3 regions of the Colwellia sp. Bg11-28 genome follow, and region 1 is predicted to be linked to each of the others. Evidence: predicted binding sites of a transcription regulator. Region 1 holds the regulator's gene; each other region holds the start of a gene.
What was found. Region 1 encodes LexA, which represses DNA repair genes until DNA is damaged. Its sites were predicted from a motif close to TACTGTATNNNNATACAGTA; they were not measured.

Region 1 (5,566 bases):
CTTGCTACCGTCCACTCTAAACCGATTGCTCCATCCCAAGGTTTTGCTGGTGCTTTCTCGCCGCCGCGAATACATTTTATTACCACCGCTAAGAAAATAAGTTGCGATAAACCAAATGCAAAACCACCAATGCTGACCCACTTATTAAAGTCAGCAAACTGCAGTGCATAATCTGGAATTCTGCGAGGCATGCCTGCTAAACCTAAAAAGTGCATAGGGAAAAACAGTAAGTTCACAGAGATTAATGAACACCAAAAGTGCCACTTGCTCAACGTATCGTTGTACATGTGACCGGTCCATTTTGGTAGCCAGAAATAAGCACCTGCATAGAGAGAGAATAATGAGCCAGTAACCAACACATAATGAAAGTGAGCGACAACAAAATAGGTGTCGTGATATTGGAAGTCGACCGGTGTCATCGCCAACATCAATCCTGAGAAACCACCGATGGTGAATAAAATAACAAAGGCGATTGAAAACAGCATTGGTGTTTCAAAAGTTAATGAACCGCGCCACATAGTAGCGACCCAGTTAAATACTTTCACCCCAGTAGGTACGGCAATTAGCATAGTGCAATACATAAAGAATAACTCACCAAATAGCGGCATACCGGTGGTGAACATGTGATGTGCCCATACGATAAATGACAACAAAGCAATGGACGATGTGGCATAAACCATTGAGCTATAACCAAATAGTCGTTTACGTGAGAACGCCGGAATAGTGGTAGAGACAATGCCAAAGGCTGGCAAAATCATGATATAAACCTCAGGGTGACCAAAGAACCAAAAAATATGCTGGAACATAACTGGGTCGCCACCACCAGCAGCATCAAAGAAACTGGTACCAAAATAAGTATCGGTAAGTAACATGGTCACTACACCTGCGAGCACAGGCATGACGGCAATCAATAAATAGGCCGTGATAAAAAAGGTCCAAACAAATAAAGGCATTTTCATATATGTCATGCCAGGAGCGCGCATATTCATTATGGTGACAACGATATTAATCGCCCCCATGATGGAAGAAATCCCCATGATATGAACAGCAAAAACGAAGAAAGCAGTACTGCCATTAGAGTAGGTCGTTGATAATGGTGCGTAGAAGGTCCAACCAAAATTAGGCGCGCCACTTTCCATAAAGAAAGAGCCAAGTAAAATAGCAAAGGCAAAGGGAAGAATCCAAAAGCTCCAGTTATTCATACGAGGTAGCGCCATATCTGGGGCACCTAACATCATAGGAAGCATCCAGTTAGCGAAGCCAGTAAATGCAGGCATAATGGCACCAAACACCATAACTAACCCGTGGACAGTTGTTAATTGGTTAAAAAAGTCCGGCTCAACTATTTGCAGACCTGGCTGAAATAACTCAGCGCGGATCACCATAGCTAAAGCGCCACCAGTTAAAAACATAATAAAAGCAAACCATAAATACAGGGTGCCGATGTCCTTATGGTTAGTGGTATAAAGCCAGCGTTTTATGCCTGTCATTTTATGGTCACCATAATGTTCGTCGTGCGAATCTTGTTCTATAACGTCTGTGGTCATTTTATATCCCCCTACTTCGCACTAGCAGCATCAACAGCTGCAGGTTGTACTAAATCACCGGTATTATTTCCCCAAGCATTACGCTCATAAGTCACAACAGCGGCTATTTCGGTTTTGGTTAATTGACTACCAAAAGCAGCCATGGCAGGATTTTTCTTACTACCGTTAAGCACCATATCTAAATGAATAGCGATATCCCCCATTGCAATCAAACTGCCTTTAAGCGCAGGAAATGCTGGAGGTAATCCTGCACCTGTTGGTTGATGACAAGCAACACAAGCTGTCATATAAACTTTTTCGCCCATAGCCATTAATTCATCTTGGCTATACACTTTAGCTAAATCCTCAACGGGTGCTTCTTCAGTCATTGTCTCTACCGCATCTTCAACGTTAGTTTCAATTGTGACGACTCCTTTAGCATCTTGTGATGTGTTATCAACAGCAGACTTTACATCAGAGGCTTGCACGATATCACCAGTATCATTGCCCCAAGCATTTCGCTCATAAGTGACGACTGCGGCTATCTCTTTTAAACTCAATTGTTTGCCATAGGCTTGCATACCTGTGCCCGCTTTACCGTTAAAGACAATATTGAGGTGCTCTTCTATCGTACCCGTTGTAGCTATAGGGCTACCTTTTAATGCAGGGAAGGCCGGCGGCAAACCTAAACCGGTTGGTTGATGACAAGCTGAGCAGTAGGCTGTGTAAGTTGTTTCACCTAATTGCATAAGTTCTTCTTTTGATACAGAAGCGTTTAATGAGTCTTGTTCGGCACTTGCTGCAGCGGCGATACGTTGTTGTTGTTCATTGAGCCAAATGTCATAATCTTCAGCTGATTTTACCTCAACAACTATGGGCATAAAGCCATGATCTTTTCCGCATAACTCGGCACATTGACCGCGATAGACACCGGGTTCTTCGACTCTAGTCCAGGCTTCATTGATGAATCCTGGATTAGCATCCTGTTTAACGGCAAAAGCAGGCACCCACCATGAATGGATAACATCATCAGATGTTATTAAAAATCTAACTTTTTTATTAGCAGGAATAACAAGCGGCTTATCAACCTCAAGTAAATAGTTTTTACCTTTGATGGCGCTAGTTTCTTGTTGGTTTTGGTATTGCTCGCGAGGGGTGGAAAGCACAGAATAATATTCAATATCTTGGTCAAAGTATTTGTAATGCCATTTCCATTGCGAGCCCGTGATTTGAATCGTAACATCAGAGTTCTCATTGTCTTCCATCGCTATCAGTGTTTGTGTAGCAGGCACTGCCATGGCGATTAAAATAACAATGGGTATTGCTGTCCATAAAATTTCTACTTTAGTACTTTCATGAAAATCAGCAGGCTTTGCACCTTTAGATTTTCTGTGAAAAGCAATCGACCAAAACATAGCGCCAAAAACTAAAATACCGATAGCAGTACAAATATAGAGCACTAGCATATGTAAATCATATACGTCTCTACTAACGGCAGTAACCCCTTTAGTTAGGTTTAACTGCGTCTCTGCCCAGGCTGAATTGGCAAATAGGCTGACCAACACTAGCCAAATTAGCTTATGTTTCCCCACACGGCATCTCCTCTTTTCAATGATAGAGAACAGATGTGCAGCAATGTACTTCATAACTCACTGAACTGAATATCTGTTGTTGTTATTATTATTTTTATCAACTAACAAGAGCTCGGTTTAGCCACGGTTGCGCTATATAGAACGGTTCATGACGAATATACATAATTTAGAGATCAAGTTAATTATCGACGTAAAAGAGTAATCAGTCATAGTACTAGTGAACTAGTGTGACAGGATTAGCAAACAGACGTCTTTTTATTCTTTTTATGTTCGTTTTGTATGCGTTACTATTTATAGAATTACGCTAAAAATTGATCTAGGTCAAACATTTTATAACTGAGGAATTATAAAAAAGCCATTTAATTCAATGGAGTAATAGCTCTAAAGAGAGTGTGAGCTCTACTGGGACTAGCTTTGATTAAATCTAATAAAGGGATTTAAGAATTACAGAAAATCACGTGGAAATTTAGAAAGGAAAATATTGAAGATAAATAAAAACGCCATATTTATTACGCAGTAATTAGGTAATAAATATGACGAATGCTGTAACAGTGGCTATGATGGATTACATCCAACGTCCACTTCGAATAATACCGACGGCGATACCCTCAATATTAAACTCTTGATTAGCTAAGTCGACTTTAATAGGAGAGAAGTCTTCATTTTCTGCATGCAAATAGACAACATTTCCTTCACGTTTGAAACGTTTTACGGTGACATCATTTTCAACACGGGCAACAACAACTTGACCATTCTGTACTTCAGTAGTTTGATGCACAGCAAGTAAGTCGCCGTCTAGAATACCGATATCTTTCATGCTTTCGCCATTTACACGCAAGAGATAATCGGCAGCAGGATGGAATAAATTACCATCCATTTTATAATGTTCTTCAATATGCTCTTGCGCCAAAATAGGTTCACCGGCGGCAACTCGCCCTATCAGTGGTAAACCTTCTGCTTCAAGCATTTCTTCAACCAAGCGAATGCCACGAGAAGTGCCTGCAAGCATTTCAATGTAGCCTTTTTTTGCTAAAGCTTTTAAGTGTTCTTCGGCGGCATTAGCTGATTTGAAACCAAAAAAATTAGCGATTTCAGCACGTGTAGGTGGCATGCCTGTATCTTGAATCTTTGCTTTGATTAAATCATAAATCTGTTGCTGTCGTTTAGTCAGTGGGCGTAATTCGGTAGTTGAATCTATCATAGCTTTAGCCTGTAAATTTACACAGTATTACTGGTAGTATATACAGGATGTGATGAAAGGCAAGCCCCGCTTAGGTATATCTAACTAATTATTGTTTACGTGCAGAAATCACCTCACATTATGATTATCTACCTATGTTTTCATGAGAGTATATTGTTGTTCACAGCTGACTTTATATGAATTATCAACATGACTACTAATAATTAAGTTTATGGTTAGTAAGCTATTAATTGACAACAGGGTGGTTTGACACGTGTAAATTTAACCAAGTATATACTCGTTTATATAGCCCTATTTTTATTACCAGACCATAATTTAGCTTTCATCATCTATATCCAGCACATAGATTATTAACTAGTAAATATAATATAGTTTTGTCAGAATGATTTTAAGTTTGGCTACATTAACGCACTAAAAATAACAAAAGGTTACCGATGCACTGGCGGAAAAAACTTGTTCAATCGTCTTTAATATTTGTAAGTGAAAAACTTACTGTTGAGGTTATTGAACAACGAAAATTTAACTCAGCTAGCATAGCAGCAACACTCGCTTTAGCGTGTGCTCCATATGTTCAAAGTGCTGAATTAAGTAATACCTATTCGTTCAATATTCCTCAGCAAAGAGCAGATCTATCGCTCACTCAATTTGCAGAGCAAGCCGACTTAACGCTCATTTTCTCACTTGATAAAGTAAGTGATATAACGGCAAATAAGTTAACTGGCAATTATTCTATTGAACAAGCCATTAAACTTTTACTTGAGGATACGGAGTTAGTTGCAACATTGAGTGGTCAAGGTCTGCTTTCCATAAATAATAAAAATGATTTGGGGAAGACAGATAACATGTTTAAAAAAAATACATTATCGACAGCAATTATTGCAATTTTAGCGTCAACAGCTTCAGTCCAAGCGCATGCTGAAGACAGTAAAACAGCTGAAAAAGACGTTGAAAAAATCACCGTTACAGGCATTAGAGGCGCTCTTGGTCGCGCTTTAGACACAAAACGTGAAGCTAGTGGCGTAGTTGATTCTATTTCTGCTGAGGATATTGGCAAGTTTCCGGACACTAACCTTGCAGAATCATTACAACGTATTACTGGCGTCTCGATAGATAGATCGGGTGGTGAAGGTCAAAAAATCACCGTGCGTGGTTTTGGTCCACAATTCAATACAGTACTTGTTAATGGTCGACAACAAGCCTCTGAAGATCCAGGTCGTGATTTTAGTTTTGATACGCTTGCTGCCGAA
Region 2 (5,566 bases), on a different contig from region 1:
AACTTCGTGTTGAGAAAATCTCTTTTTTGGGTGATTTCACCTCATCCCAAGACAAACAACTGATGCCGTTTAATTCATTCACGGTTCTTTCAGTTACTACGCTAAATTGTTTTCGTATATGTTTAGGATCTTGCTCTGCTAACTGCGCGGCGTTGTTAATACCCTCAAGCCCTAATCGTTTCGATATTTTTCGCCCGATGCCCCATACCTCATCTACCGCCATGCGCTTGAGTATTTCGTCTCTGCTTACTGCGCTATTAATAACGGCTACACCATTAAAACTAGAGAGTTTTTTGGCTGCATGGTTTGCCGCTTTTGACAGTGTTGCTGTTTCACCAAAACCAACACCGACGGGAAGTCTCGTTTCTTTCCAAATGGCTTTTCTTATTTTATGTCCATATTCGTGCCAATCCTTTATGCAGCTTTCATAATGATCAAAATATAAAAATGACTCATCAATGCTGTATATATACTGGTTATCACAAAAGCGGCCTATGACATTCATCATTCGTTCGCTCAAATCCGCATACAACTCATAATTTGAAGAACGAACAACCACGCCATGCTTTTCAAGTAGTGATTTAACTTGAAAGTACGGTATAAATTTTGGAATACCAAGGCGTCTTGCAATCGGACAGACAGCGCAGATACAACCATCATTATTAGTTAAAACAACAACGGGTTTATTACGTATGCTGGGGTCAAAAACTTTTTCAGCACTTGCGTAGAATGATACTGCATCAACTAAAGCATACATGCCGCTAACTCTGGAGATTTATGATGTAAGCGAATAGAGCGAGTAACAACGCCCTCTAGTGAAAATTCATCTTCAGGGGTAATTGAGACAGGCGCAAAATCAGCAGAGGCCGATAATAGCCTAGCTTGCACCTTGTCGATCAATTTACAGACGAAACAACCGTTGTAATTAGCCACAACAACATCACCATTTCTAGCGGTTAATGATCTGTCGACAATAAGAATATCGCCATCAAATATTCCTACCCCTTTCATTGATTGGCCAGAAGCCTGCCCAATGAAGGTAGCATTGGGATGTTTTATGATTAATTGATCAAGCGATAAGCCTAATTCTTTATATTCTGCTGCTGGAGATTCAAAGCCTGAAATACCAGCTTCGGCATATATTGGAATAACTTTCATATTAAAACCGCACTATACTGTAATTACATACAGTATAGTGCGGTTTACTTAATTTATGAAGTACTGAGTCTATAATTCGAGTTTTTCTCATGCTTTATTAAATTCAGACAGCAAACCCTAAATATTATTGAGCCATCGACTTACATGCAGTGACTATTATGTGACAAGCGTAATTATTTTAACTTTGTAGCACCCTACTTTACTCTTTCATTTGTTGTTAAATGTGATCAAAAAACTCAGATTTAGAACTATACTGAACATAAGGATGAAGGTTGGAAATACAGATGCTCAAAAAGATTTTGTTTCTTATAACTTTTATTTTGCTTATTCAACAATATGGCAATGCACAGTTAAGCCCCCCGCTTAACCAAAGTAAGTGGACAGTACCTGTGCTTTCAATCGATGGTGCGATCGGACCAGCGGTAAGTGAGTACCTCGTCACAGAAATAACCAAAGCTAATAATGATTCAAGCATTCCGTTAGTGATCATAAAGCTAGATACACCCGGTGGTCTGAGTTCAAGTCTACGAGAGATAAATCAACAGATATTAAATTCTACAATACCCATTGCTTGTTTGGTTTATCCTCAAGGTGCACGTGCGGCAAGCGCTGGCACTTATATGCTATACGCATGTCATTATGCCGCTATGGCGCCAGCAACTACCCTAGGTGCCGCTACGCCAGTCAGTATAGCCCCACCAGCGTCAAATCAAGGTGAAGATAAAAAAAACAAATCACCTTCAGCTATGGAAAAAAAAGTATTAAATGATGCCATTGCCTATATCCGTTCGTTAGCACAACTACGCAACAGGAATGAACAATGGGCTGAATTAGCCGTCTCTGAAGCGGCAACCCTTACTGCAGAAGAGGCGCTCGCTGAAAATGTTATTAACTTTATTGTACCAACAGCCGAAGCGTTATTTGCCACTATCATAAAGCAAAAGCATTCAGAACATCATTTTGCTGAGGTGACAACAGACAACACACAACTAAAAGCGGTCCCCCCCAATTGGCGTAATGACTTTATTGCCACGATCACCAATCCAAATATCGCCTATATTTTAATGCTTATAGGGATCTATGGTTTAGTGTTGGAGTTTTATAGTCCCGGCGTAGGGGTAGCAGGAATTACTGGGGTAATTTCGCTTTTGATTGCGCTATATGCTTTTCAACTTTTACCTTTAAATTACTCAGGTTTTGCCTTGTTACTCGTAGGGATAAGTTTGCTAATCATTGAATCTATCATGCCTAGTTTTGGCGTGTTTGGTATTGGGGGCACTATTGCTTTTGTACTCGGATCTATTTTTTTAATCGATACTGAGCAACCGCAATATCAAATTTCACTCCCTCTTATTGCTGCTTTTGCCTTTGTATCAATACTATTTTTTGTGCTTTCCTTGGGATTAATGTGGCGAAAAAGAAAGAACAAAATCGTAAGCGGACAAGAAGAATTGATTGGCGCTATTGCTTTTGCCGAAGCAAGTTTTACTCATCAAGGTTTTGTGACAATTAATGGTGAGCGTTGGGCGGCAGAATTTACACAGCCCGTTAAGCAAAACCAAGCCGTTAAGATTAAAGCCATTGATGGTTTAACCTTAATTACCATCCCTTGTAGAGAAGAGGAGAACAATCATGGACGTTGTGTTTAATAATACCCAACAAATATTCACCGTTGTGGTCATTATTCTATTAATTGCATTACTGCTAAGTGCATTTAGGATTTTGCGTGAATATGAACGTGGTGTAGTATTTTTTCTTGGACGTTTTGACAAAGTCAAAGGGCCTGGTTTAGTGATTATTATTCCATTAATTCAACAGATTGTTCGTGTTGATTTACGAACCGTAGTAATGGATGTACCAAGCCAAGATGTCATCAGTCGAGATAACGTATCAGTAAGAGTAAATGCTGTTATTTATTTCCGAGTTATCGACTCACAAAAAGCGATAATCAATGTCGAAAATTACTTACAAGCCACATCACAATTAGCTCAAACCACCTTGCGTTCGGTATTAGGTCAACACGAATTAGATGAAATGTTGGCAAGCAGAGAAATGCTTAACATCGACATTCAAGAAATATTAGACGCAAGAACTGATGGCTGGGGGATAAAAGTATCTAATGTTGAAATAAAACATATCGATCTTAATGAAACCATGATCAGAGCGATAGCAAAACAAGCCGAAGCTGAAAGGACCCGTCGAGCCAAAGTGATTCATGCACTGGGAGAAATGGAAGCGGCAGAAAAGTTGAGTGAGGCGGCCAATAAACTGAGCACAGAGCCTAATGCAATAATGTTACGTTATTTACAAACATTGACAGAAATTGCGGGAGAGAAAAACTCTACTATATTATTTCCTCTGCCTATGGAGTTACTGAAAGGATTATTTTCTCCAAAAAATCATGATAATAAACAATGACTGTAAATTTCACTACACCGTTAATTGGACCAGCCCACACCATTCAACTGGACCAAGAGTGAAATTGAATACGAGCATCAAGTCATAACAGCACTCTAAATAGAGTCTCATCTAATGTTATATGTTATTTCCATAACAAAAAATAACGCGTTACCAAGAATTAAATATAAACTCCATATATAACAAGTAGTTTAGTGATTGCAGTTGGGTTTTATATTGTTTAAAGTAAATGACTTAAATTTACGTTTTAGGAACATTTTGAGCGAATGTTACTGGAGGTTTGAGAGTAAACGTTTTAATTTTTCGTGATATAACGTCAAGATGTGACTTATCTTATCCACTTAAAGCATCCCTCCGATTACCATAGATAATTATGACCGGCAGCAGAACTTTTTTTGTCTATCAACCAAACAAGTGCATCATCACGTTCGGTGAACACTTCAATATTTAACGCGTTAGAACTTGGAATAGTTGCTGAAAAATCAGCACTCATCTTAGCTAATTTATTGGGTGCAAATACTGCTATTTTATCTATGGCGGGCAAAGTACCAAAATGGATTAGCGCATCAAGTTGCGTAGAATAGGAATTGGTTTTATTAATAAGTAATGAAAATGATTCACTAAACAGTGAGAGTAATAATTGATGAAGTTCATTTACCATGCTAAGGGTAATATCTGCGCCATTATCAACCGTAATTTCTGCGAGGTCATGACTAAGTATGCCGACTTTGGCAAATGATATTTGGTGTATTTCCATATGTTAACTAAATCCCTATTACTGATGTTGTTATTCCCTAACAAATATTAGTATAGCTAAACATATGGATTATTGTCATGTGTTTTATAATATTGATAACTTTAACTTTTTATACTGGCATCTAACGGTGCTCAATGCACACTTATACTAAATATTTACCAATGAATGGGGTCAACTTTGTAATAATTAGTCAGTTGACGATAAAGTGCAGGATACTCTATAGATAGTTGCTTAGATTTCTCAAAAAACACTTCACTCACTACGGCAAAAAACTCTGCTGGCTCAGTGGCACCATAATAATCAAATATTGATGGTGTACCCGCAGCGGCTTGCTTTTGTAATATTTTAAACTGTTGTGAAAAGATTGTAGACCAACATTGATAACTTTGATCTTTACCCAAAATGGGCGCGCCATTGGCTTTACCATTTTCTTGATCTAGTTGATGAGCAAATTCATGGATTACCACATTGTGGCCATCATTGGGTAGTTCTGCACCATGTAGACTGTCTTGCCAAGATAAGACTATTTTGCCAAAGTCCCATGATTCACCTGCTAAAGCGACTTTTTTGGTAAATTGAACACCATCAGCATTACGCTGGTTTTGCTCTTTAAGAAAAGCGCTTGGGTAGATTAAAATCGTTTTTAATTTAGGGTAATAATCCGTTTTTCTATTCAGCAGTAATAAACAAGCTTGAGCAGCAATGGTAATTTTTATTTCTTCCGTTATTTTAATACCGTTGCAACCGATAAAATCTTTCTCTGCAATAAATACTTGAATATGTTGTTTAAGCTGTAGCTGTAAATCTGTTGGCATTTGCTTGAAGTAAGGCATGCGTTGCTGGATTATTTTACGCCATTGCTTTTTGAAAGGTAGGCTTCTTATTTTATCGCGCTTATGTTCCCGCCAATACGGCTTTGCCATTAAGTAGCCAATAATCGCCATACCAATAAATAGGGGCAAAAGAATAATCAAAATAAAACCTTAATGATACCAATGTATTAAAATAGTGAACCTTACTCATATCTTGGTATGAATGAAGACAATTTCAAGCGATTAGTACTTTCAATCGTAATAATAAGAAATAACGGTCAGTACCACTTAAGTATATTCAAGGGATACTGACCGTAGATATAACGCTAGATGGCGTTTGTTAATTGGTGATAATAACAACCGCGTTTGACTTGGTTCTAATCGTTTCACTTATATTAGATAAGCTCAAGTAAGCGGGTTG
Region 3 (5,566 bases), on a different contig from region 1:
CGAGAATGGCTATGACTAGAGCCAACGGCCACACTCTTTTAAGTAAGGTTTTCTTTTGTTTTTTAACGGCGATATCCAAGGGTAATTCTCCAACAAATCTTCTTACTAAGACTTACTGCAGTCTCTATACCACAATTAATAACCACTTGATAAATATCACTTAAATTTACATATTGAAAGGCTTTATACAAACTAATGTTCCATGAATGGGAAAATACAGCTTTTTTGCTTTCCCATTCATGGGAAAGTTCTTCTTATTAAGGGAAGTTTGTTAATGAGAAAGCGGTTACGGAGTTTTGAAGGGGAGTCGAAGTAGTCTCCGCCAGCATAGACACTGACGGATAAAATAACAACTTATAAGGAAGAGCAAAAACTATGGGGCTTAGTCTTTAGTTTGATCTTTAGTGATTCCAAAATGTTGGTAAGCTCTATCTGTTGCTATTCTGCCACGCGGAGTACGTTGCAAAAAGCCTTGTTGGATTAAAAAAGGCTCTATTACATCTTCTATAGTTTCTCGTTCTTCACCAATGGCTGCAGCAACATTGTCCAAGCCAACAGGTCCACCCATAAATTTATCAATAATGGCATGTAATAGCTTCCTGTCCATAATATCAAAGCCTTCACTGTCAACTTCTAACATGTCTAACGCAGCAGCGGCAGTTTGTTGACTAACCACCCCGTGCGATTTTATATCGGCATAATCACGTACTCGGCGTAATAAACGATTAGCAATACGTGGCGTGCCGCGAGAGCGGCGTGCAACTTCAAATGCCCCCTCCTCATCTATTGTTAAGTTCAAAAAATGTGCCGAACGGCTGACAATAGTTGATAAGTCTGCAACATTATAAAACTCTAACCGTTGAACAATACCAAATCGGTCACGTAAGGGTGACGTTAATGCACCTGCTCGTGTGGTAGCGCCAATAAGTGTAAATGGGGGTAGGTCTAACTTGATAGAACGCGCTGCAGGTCCTTCACCAATCATAATATCTAATTGATAATCTTCCATTGCAGGGTAAAGTATTTCTTCAACCACAGCACTTAAACGATGGATCTCATCTATAAAAAGAATATCGTTTTCTTCTAAATTAGTTAGTAGCGCTGCTAAATCACCGGCTTTTTCTAATACTGGTCCGGAAGTTGTGCGAATATTAACACCCATTTCATTGGCAACAATATTAGCTAAAGTGGTTTTACCTAGACCTGGAGGGCCAAAAATGAGCAAGTGATCTAAAGGTTCGCCACGATTTTTTGCGGCTGGAATAAATATTTCCATTTGCGCTTTAACATGCTGTTGCCCCGTATAATCTTGTAGCATTTTAGGACGAATAGCACGATCTACCCTTTCATCTTCTACTGAAGCAATTGGTTCAATTAAGCGATCTGCTTCTATCATAGGTTACCTAAGTTCAAAATGTGATTAATCCGTTGGCTATATCATTGATTTTAATGCATCGCGAATAATGTTTTCGCTAGACATGCCGCGATTATATACGGATTTAACCGCTTTATCTGCCTGTACTTGTTTATAGCCAAGTGAAAGTAAAGCATTAATAGCATCGCCTTTATTATCATTAACAAAAGTAGTTTCTTGGCTCAATTCAGCAGAGAGTTGTTCTGGTATCACGCCATCATCACTAACTAAGTGTATTTGTTGTGCTTGCCAATCTTTCAAACGATCACGCATTTCAATAAGCAAACGCTCTGCTGTCTTTTTACCAACACCCGGGATTTTTACAATGGCGCTAATATCATCGTGACGAACACAACTAACAAATTGATCAGCAGACATGTTTGATAAAATAGCTAACGCTAATTTAGGACCTACACCATTAACTTTAATTAATAACCGGAATAACTTACGTTCTACTTTATTGGCGAAGCCATAAAGCAATTGAGCATCTTCACGTACAACAAAGTGAGTATAAATAGTTGCCTGCTGTTCAAGCTCAGGTAAGGCATAAATACTCGTCATTGGCATGGTGACTTCATAGCCCACGCCAGCACATTCAATTAATATTTCAGGAGAGTTTTTTTCCACAAGCATGCCACGTAAACGACCAATCACAACAAGTACCAAAGGCTATTATTAATGAATCAGATACTACCACTATATATTTATACAGTAAAGTGACCTAGTTGAATTTTGCTGACGTTGCCTAATATTTAAAACGAAATAACTCACTACGAAGAACACAGAGGCTTAGCTTCACAGACAAAAAAACGACTGAAAACTAATCTTTCTGGATTCCCGATCAGAAACTTCAGGAATGACGGCTATGCTGATGGGGATTTATAGAAAAGCGGGTTAGCGTAAACGCCCTCTAACGATTTTTGTAGCTTGACCGGCTAATATGGCGGCACTGGTATGACTATGACCATGACATAGTGCTACCGCTAAGGCATCGGCAGCATCGGCCTGAGGAGTACCTGGTAACTTTAAAATACTTTTTACCATATGCTGTACTTGGTTTTTATCTGCTGCGCCTGTACCTACAACAGCTTGCTTAATTTGTCTTGCTGAATACTCTGCGATGGTTAACCCTGAATTGGTTGCCGCCACAATAGCTGCACCCCGTGCTTGGCCAAGTTTCAAAGCTCCGCCAGGATTCACCCCCATGAAAACTTGTTCAATGGCAAACATATCCGGTTTGAATTGAATAATTAACTCAGATACGCCAGCAAAAATTGTTTGCAAACGTGAAGCTAAATCTTCACCTTGACTCATCGCTTTAATGCAACCACTACCAAGGTAGGTAAAACGTTGCTTTTCTTGTTTGATAACGCCGTAACCAGTAAAGCGTGAACCAGGATCAATTCCTAATATTATTGTCAACAGCGAGCCTTTTGATTGATATCTTATTCTTCAATAGAGGTAAGTTATATTAATGCCATAAAAAATGCAGCTAAAACATACGTTATAGCTGCATTAACATTACTGATATACAGTAATCATAACAAACAGTAGTTATCATTTATCTATTGATAAACGGTTACCTAATTATGCTTGTTCTTCGTCTTTGTTCTCTTCAGCTTTCTTTACTGCAAGAACAGCAACGCCTAATTCTCTTAACTGTTCAGGGTTAGCTTTACCCGGTGCATTAGTTAATGGACAAGCCGCTGTATTGGTTTTTGGGAAAGCCATTACGTCACGGATTGAACTTGCACCTGTCATTAACATCACTAATCGATCAAGGCCAAAGGCTAAACCAGCATGTGGCGGCGCACCATATTGTAGCGCTTCAAGTAAGAAGCCAAATTTCTCTTCTGCTTCTTCATCACTAATGCCTAAAATTCTAAATACTGCTGCTTGCATATCTTGATTGTGAATACGTACAGAGCCACCACCAAGTTCACAGCCATTTAAGACCATGTCATAAGCATCTGATAAAGCGCCAACAGGATTTGCTTCTAACTGCTCAGCGGTTAAATTAGTCGGTGCAGTAAACGGATGATGAATAGCATGCATATGGCCATCTACTTCTTCAAACATTGGGAAATCAACTACCCAAAGCGGTTTCCATTCACCTTGAAGTAAATCAAGTTCTTCACCTAATTTAAGGCGAAGTGCACCTAAAGATTCAGTTACAACATTATATTGGTCTGCACCAAAGAAAATAATATCACCTGTTTTCGCATTTGTACGTTTTAATAAAGCGATAGCTTCATCACTTGATAAGAATTTTAAGATGGGTGACTGCAAACCTTCAACACCTGTTGAAAGAGCCGCATCAATATCATTCACTTTTAACCAAGGCATACCTTTAGCGCCGTAAATGCCAACAAATTTGGTTAATTCATCAAGGCCCTTACGTGAGAATTTAGCTGCACCTTGAGGTAAACAAATTACTGCAACACGGCCATTTTCATCGTTCGCTGGTCCTGAAAACACTTTAAATTCAACATCTTTTAAAATATCATCAACATCAATTAACTCTAATGGGTTACGTAAATCTGGCTTATCACTACCAAAACGTGTCATTGCCTCAGAGTAAGGCATACGCGGGAACTCACCTAAGTCAACATCAAGCAACTCTTGGAATAATTCACGGATCATTTTTTCCGTTACTTCCATTACCTGATCACTACTCATGAACGAGGTCTCAATATCTATTTGTGTGAATTCAGGCTGTCTATCAGCACGTAAATCTTCATCACGGAAACATTTAACTATTTGATAGTAACGTTCCATACCCGACATCATCAATAATTGTTTAAACAATTGTGGTGATTGTGGCAAAGCGAAAAATTGACCTTTATGAGTACGACTAGGAACTAAATAGTCACGTGCACCTTCAGGAGTAGCCGCTGTTAGTATCGGTGTTTCAATATCTAAAAAACCTTGAGACTCAAGTGAACTACGCACTGCAGAAGTTACTTTAGCGCGGAAACGTAAACGTTCAGTCATTTCAACACGGCGTAAATCTAAATAACGGTATTTAAGGCGAAGTTCTTCTGAGTTGACTTGATTAGAGTCTAAAGGCAATGGCGCTGACTTATTTAGAATGGTAAGTTCTAGACCAAGTACTTCAATACCACCCGTTTTCATGCCTTTATTTACTTGGCCTTCAGGACGAGCGCGCACTTTACCTTTAATTTGTACACAAAATTCATTACGTAAGGTGTTGGCTTTTTTAATCACCTCAGGTAAATCAGGATCATAAACAACTTGAACAAGACCTTCACGGTCACGTAAATCTAAAAAGATCACGGCGCCTAAATCACGACGTTTGTTAACCCAACCACATAAAGTTATTTCTTGTCCAATGTGAGATTCGTTCACCTCACCACAATAAAGACTACGCATGTATTTTTGCCTTATACCAATTCTATTAAACTTAGTAACAAACGCTACTTTACGTTTGTTACGATAATTTTGGGCATATTATAAAGCAAAGATTATTAATGTCACCCCAGAACAAGCGGATGGGTAAATTAAAGCACTACAAGTGGGTTTTAGTTAAAAATATAATGATTTTTACCTGCAGCTTTTACCTTGTACATCATGGTATCAGCAATTTTAAGTAGATCGGTGTCGTTATCACCATCATTTGGATACATAGCTATACCAATACTACAGCCAATAAAGGCATTGGTTTTCGATAGTTCAAACTCTTTTTGCATCATCCTTAATACTTTTTCGGCGACATAGGCCGCTTCATTAGGACTATTTAGACCGGTAAGTAGTAAAACAAACTCATCGCCGCCAAAACGTACCACCGTATCTGAACTTCTCACACAACCCTGCAAACGAAGGGCTACTTGTTGCAACAATTCATCCCCGACACCATGGCCATGAGTATCGTTGATATTTTTAAAACCATCTAAATCAATGAATAATACTGCCATTTTAAGGGATTGTCGTTGATGGAACGCTATCGCTGTACTTAATCTATCTTTTAACAATACCCGGTTAGCAAGCCCGGTTAGTTCATCATGTGTTGCCATATGTTTCATAATTTTTTCAAGCTGCTCTCGGTGTTTTATTTCAACTTGTAATCGTCTATTCCACATGACAATAACGCCGAGCACCAATAAAATGATGACACCAATTTGAGCCCCAACC

Region 2: a site for LexA is predicted at 1,174-1,193, ahead of CXF79_RS13535 (LexA family protein). Genes of this name have one in related genera too.
Region 3: a site for LexA is predicted at 2,932-2,951, ahead of ruvC (crossover junction endodeoxyribonuclease RuvC). Genes of this name have one in related genera too.

What each region holds. Positions count from the first base shown of each region.
Region 1 is NZ_PJBA01000005.1:225,420-230,985, forward strand. Features, by position in the region: gene ctaD (cytochrome c oxidase subunit I) at 1-1,547, opposite strand, end outside; gene coxB (cytochrome c oxidase subunit II) at 1,559-3,118, opposite strand; gene lexA (transcriptional repressor LexA) at 3,684-4,319, opposite strand; gene CXF79_RS06520 (TonB-dependent receptor) at 5,162-5,566, shown strand, end outside.
Region 2 is NZ_PJBA01000006.1:1,454,972-1,460,537, forward strand. Features, by position in the region: gene CXF79_RS13530 (Y-family DNA polymerase) at 1-757, opposite strand, end outside; gene CXF79_RS13535 (LexA family protein) at 745-1,158, opposite strand; gene CXF79_RS13540 (NfeD family protein) at 1,443-2,807, shown strand; gene CXF79_RS13545 (slipin family protein) at 2,791-3,576, shown strand; gene CXF79_RS13550 (STAS/SEC14 domain-containing protein) at 3,935-4,333, opposite strand; gene CXF79_RS13555 (zinc-dependent peptidase) at 4,489-5,310, opposite strand; gene CXF79_RS13560 (CapA family protein) at 5,486-5,566, opposite strand, start outside.
Region 3 is NZ_PJBA01000006.1:1,854,494-1,860,059, forward strand. Features, by position in the region: gene CXF79_RS15290 (efflux RND transporter periplasmic adaptor subunit) at 1-79, opposite strand, end outside; gene ruvB (Holliday junction branch migration DNA helicase RuvB) at 383-1,396, opposite strand; gene ruvA (Holliday junction branch migration protein RuvA) at 1,433-2,068, opposite strand; gene ruvC (crossover junction endodeoxyribonuclease RuvC) at 2,309-2,836, opposite strand; gene aspS (aspartate--tRNA ligase) at 3,002-4,807, opposite strand; gene CXF79_RS15315 (transporter substrate-binding domain-containing protein) at 4,957-5,566, opposite strand, start outside.